DNA from 2 places in the Bradyrhizobium sp. USDA 4461 genome. Region 2 is predicted to be linked to the other one. Evidence: predicted binding sites of a transcription regulator. Region 2 holds the regulator's gene; the other holds the start of a gene.
The links. The regulator PhoB, encoded in region 2, activates phosphate uptake and scavenging genes when phosphate is short. The targets are predictions, from matches to a motif close to TGTCATNNANCTGTCAT.

Region 1 (2,199 bases), 4.1 Mb from region 2:
AGGCCTGCGAGAAGCTCGCGAGCTGCTTGTGGGTGGATTGGGTGGCGATGATGCCGGGCGCCTCGGGGCCGAGATTGGCGAGCCCCATCGCGAAGCGGCCGGCATAGATCGGGTGGAATTTCATGAAGCCGGCCCAGGCCTCGTCGAACAGGATGTAGTCGCAGAGATGGCCGATCCGCTTCAGGATCATCTCGGCCGAGTGGATGGTGCCGTCATAGGTGCACTGCTCGACCACCGCGACGCGGAACGGGCGCTCCTTCTTCCAGGCATTCTCGTCCTTGACCAGCGGGTGCTTGCGGATGTGGTCGCGCAGCGTGCCCTCATCGAGCAGGTCCCAGCGCATCGGGCCGATCAGGCCCCAGGCGTTGCGCACGGTCGGCACATAAACCGGGACGCCGCCGCCGATCAAAAGCGCGCCGTGATGGGCGGCCTTGTGGTTGTTGCGGTCGAACAGCACGAGGTCGCCGTCGGTGACCAACGATCCCAACGCGACCTTGTTGGAGGTCGACGTGCCGTTGAGCACGAAATAGGTCTTCTCGGCGCCGAAGATCCGCGCCGCTTCCTTCTGCGCCTTCAGCGCCGGCCCCTCATGGGTGAGCAGGTCGCCGAGATCGAGCACGGAATTGTCGAGGTCGTCGCGGAACACGGCTTCGCCGAGATGCTCGACGAACACCCGGCCGATCGGGCTGCGGCTGTAGAACACGCCGCCATTGTGGCCCGGACAGGTCCAAAGCTGGTTGCCTTCCTCGGCATAGTCGACCAGCGCGCCGAAGAACGGCGTCTTCAGGTTCTCGGCATACTGCTTGAGCCTGGAGATCAGGTTCTTGGCGATGAAGGGCGGGGTTTCCTCGGACAGGAACACGTAGCCGTCGATGAAATCCAGCACCTCGACCGGCAGGTCCTCGAACCGCTTGCGGCGGATCAGCAGGATGATCGGGAAGTCGAGGCCGCGCCGGCGCATCAGGTTGATCAGGGCCGCGGTCTTGCCCTCAAGACCCTTCTTGCCCCAGTCGACCACCATGCAGCCGATCGCGGCATCGGTCTGCACCGCGATTTCGGCATCTTCCAGCTTGCGGGCGCGCACCACCTCGAAGCCGGAGCGCTCGATCTCGGTGATGATCTGGTTGAATCGGATGCCTTCGAGGTCGTCGGCCTCGAAAACCGGCGCTGCGAACAGGAAGTTGAAGCGTTTGAAATAGTCCATGCGTGTCCCCGAACTGGTCCGGCGCTGACGTGTCGGCACAATTCATGACAAACAGATGACAACGGGAGGCGCAGGATATCGAATTGGTTTTTCGGCGCCTCGTCGCTCAGGGCGCGGCCGCCGCGCTCATGCCGGTCGAAGCGGCAAAGACCCGCCGCAAAAGCGGACGTGCGACCAGCGCGGCTCAAGGGCAGCCCCCGGATGAGCGACAGCGACGTCCGGGGTCGTTCCCCCCGCACGTCGCTCCGCTCATGCGCGCTACACGACGCGCTCAGTACACGAGGTTCGTGCCCGGCGGCTTCTCCAGCGCCGCCGCCAGCGTCCGATACTCCTCGCAGTCTGTGCCGCAGATCTCGGCGATCCGGCTCAGATGATACTGCGCCTGGTCGCGGTTGCCCTGTTCGATCTGCCAGAGGCCGTAGTAGTTCCAGGTCAGCACGTGGTTCGGGTCGGCCTTCAGCGCGCGCTCGTACCAGACTTGCGACTGCTTGTAGTCGCCGAGCTTGCGGTAGGAGTAACCGATCAGATTGGCGACGTTCGGATGATCGTCGTTGCCGAGCGCGTGCAACTGATCGATCGCGGCGGCGTAGTCGTTGCGTTCGTAGATCGTCGCATAGGCCGCGCGATAGCCCTCGCGGAATGCCGGGTCGTCGAAGCTCGATTGCTTCGCGGGCTTCTTGACCCGGTGCGTGGTCTTTCTGCCCTTCTCCTGGGGATAGGCCGGCGCGGGAGTGCTGTAGCTCGACCCGTAGAGTTCTCCGCCGCCTGCTCCTCCGCCGCCACCACCACCGCCGCCGGCGGCGAGGGTGGTGTGCGGTGGGAACAGGACGATCGGTGCCGTCAGAATTGACGCAAGCGTTGCCAGCTTCATCGGCGACTTGATCATACGCACCTCCCGATTCGACGTGAATAGTCGTTGGTCTGAAGCACTAACTCCCGATCGCGAGAGACATTCCGCGCGTTCTGAAAAATTGTTGCCGGTGCGGCAATCGCCC
Region 2 (2,199 bases):
TCACGCCATATTGTAGCGTTTGGCCTGTCGGGTACGACATCTCGTGCGGCAGTACTGGACCCTCTAAGTAGCCTTTGTGTCTCGCGTAAACGTTCGGGCGCAACACCGCGCCCGGCGAGGGCTAAGGGATTCTGGCCGCAGGGATATTTGTCCAGATTTGGCTCGCAGCGCCGCTCCAATGACTGGCCGGCGCCATGCGAAAGGAAGAATGCGATGACGGTATTGACCTGGTCCGACGATCGCGTCGAGCAGCTGAAGAAGCTCTGGGAGTCTGGCCTTTCGGCCAGCCAGATCGCAGCGGAACTTGGCAATGTGACGCGAAACGCCGTGATCGGCAAAGTGCACCGGCTCGGCCTCTCCGGCCGCGCCAAGGCACCCTCCACGGCGGCGCCGCGGCAGCGCAAGGCGCGCCCCGCCCAGCACATGATGCGAGTGGCGCGCCCGGTCTCGCGCGGCAACACCGCGCTCGCGCACGCCTTCGAGGTCGAGATGGAGCCCGATCCGATCTCGTTCGACAACGTGGTGCCGATGAGCCAGCGGCTGTCGCTGCTCGAACTCAACGAGGCCACCTGTCACTGGCCGGTCGGCGATCCCTCGAGCCCGGAATTCTTCTTCTGCGGCGGCAAGGCGCTCGCCGGCCTGCCCTATTGCGCGCATCATTCCCGCGTCGCCTACCAGCCCGCCGCCGATCGCCGCCGGCCGTCGGCGAAGCCGCAGATCAAGTAGCCCTCGGGAAAACTACGGAAGACCTGAAAAACAAATCCCCGCACAAGCGGGGATTTTTTGTGAGCGAATGAACATCAAGGGCACATAGCCCAGGTCAAGCGCACTGCGCGACGTAAGGTGAGCACACGCGCCCCTCCCCACCCTCCCCCGCAAGGAGGGAGGGAGCCGGACAGTGTGCTCACCTCACGCGATAACGAGCCGCCGCTCGTGGCGCGATGGATTGCTTCGCTCCGCTCGCAATGACGATGACGGCTCTCGCCGGAAAGGCGACTTACGGCTGCGGCTCGGCTTTCGCGAAGCGGTCGTCGAGCGCGTAGCCGGCGCCGCGCACGGTGCGGATCGGATCCTGCTCGCGGCCCGGATTGAGCAGCTTGCGCAGGCGGCCGATATGGACGTCGACGGTGCGCTCATCGATGTAGATGTCGCGGCCCCAGACGCTGTCGAGCAGCTGCTCGCGGCTGAACACGCGGCCGGGATGCTCGAGGAAGAATTCGAGCAGCCGATACTCGGTCGGCCCGAGATCGATCGGACGGCCCGAGCGCGCGACGCGGCGCTTCTCGCGGTCGAGCTCGATGTCGCCATAGGTCAGGACGGTGGCGAGCCGCTCCGGGCTCGCGCGGCGCAGCAGGCCCTTCACCCGCGCCAGGAGCTCCGGCACCGAGAACGGCTTGACGATGTAATCGTCGGCGCCGGTGGCCAGACCGCGCACCCGCTCGCTCTCCTCGCCGCGCGCGGTCAGCATGATGATCGGAAGCTGCTTGGTCTCGGGCCGCGCCCGCAGGCGGCGGCACAGCTCGATGCCGGACAGGCCCGGCAGCATCCAGTCGAGGACCACGAGGTCGGGAACGCGCTCCTTGAGGCGGGTATCGGCATCGTCGCCGCGCCCCACCGTTTCGACATCGTAGCCTTCCGCATCGAGGTTGTAGCGCAACAGCGTCGTTAGCGCTTCCTCGTCTTCGACTACCAGAATGCGTGCGCTCATCGGTCTAAGTTCTTTCTCTGTGGTGATCTGTTGCCCAGACGCAAACCGAAACACTTAGCTTCTTGAGCATAATCCCCGCGGAAACGACTTGTCGAAGACAATCCGGTTCCGCGCGTGCGGATGATGTCCTAGTTACCCGGCACAGTGGTGGCAAAATTGGTCATGTCGCCCTTCGGGCGCTTGTCGGTGATCTGCTGGCCTTCGATCATGTAGAACACAGTCTCGGCGATGTTGGTGGCGTGATCGCCGATCCGCTCGATGTTCTTGGCGCAGAACATCAGATGGATGCAGAACGAGATGTTGCGCGGATCTTCCATCATGTAGGTGAGCAGCTCGCGGAACAGCGAGGTGCAGATCGCATCGACCTCCTCGTCGCCCTTCCAGACGTTCATCGCCGCCGGCAGATCGTGCGCGGCATAGGCGTCGAGCACCGACTTGACCTGCGACAGCACGAGGTCGGTCATGTGCTCCAGGCCGCGGATCAGCTTCAG

Region 1: the regulator PhoB is predicted to act here: its motif matches at 1,249-1,265, upstream of ACVINW_RS26705 (Orn/Lys/Arg family decarboxylase).

What each region holds. Positions count from the first base shown of each region.
Region 1 covers NZ_JBSRXM010000001.1:5,739,277-5,741,475, forward strand. The annotation lists gene ACVINW_RS26705 (Orn/Lys/Arg family decarboxylase) at 1-1,204, opposite strand, end outside; gene ACVINW_RS26710 (tetratricopeptide repeat protein) at 1,476-2,090, opposite strand.
Region 2 covers NZ_JBSRXM010000001.1:1,629,618-1,631,816, forward strand. The annotation lists gene ACVINW_RS07715 (GcrA family cell cycle regulator) at 214-726, shown strand; gene phoB (phosphate regulon transcriptional regulator PhoB) at 998-1,708, opposite strand; gene phoU (phosphate signaling complex protein PhoU) at 1,837-2,199, opposite strand, start outside.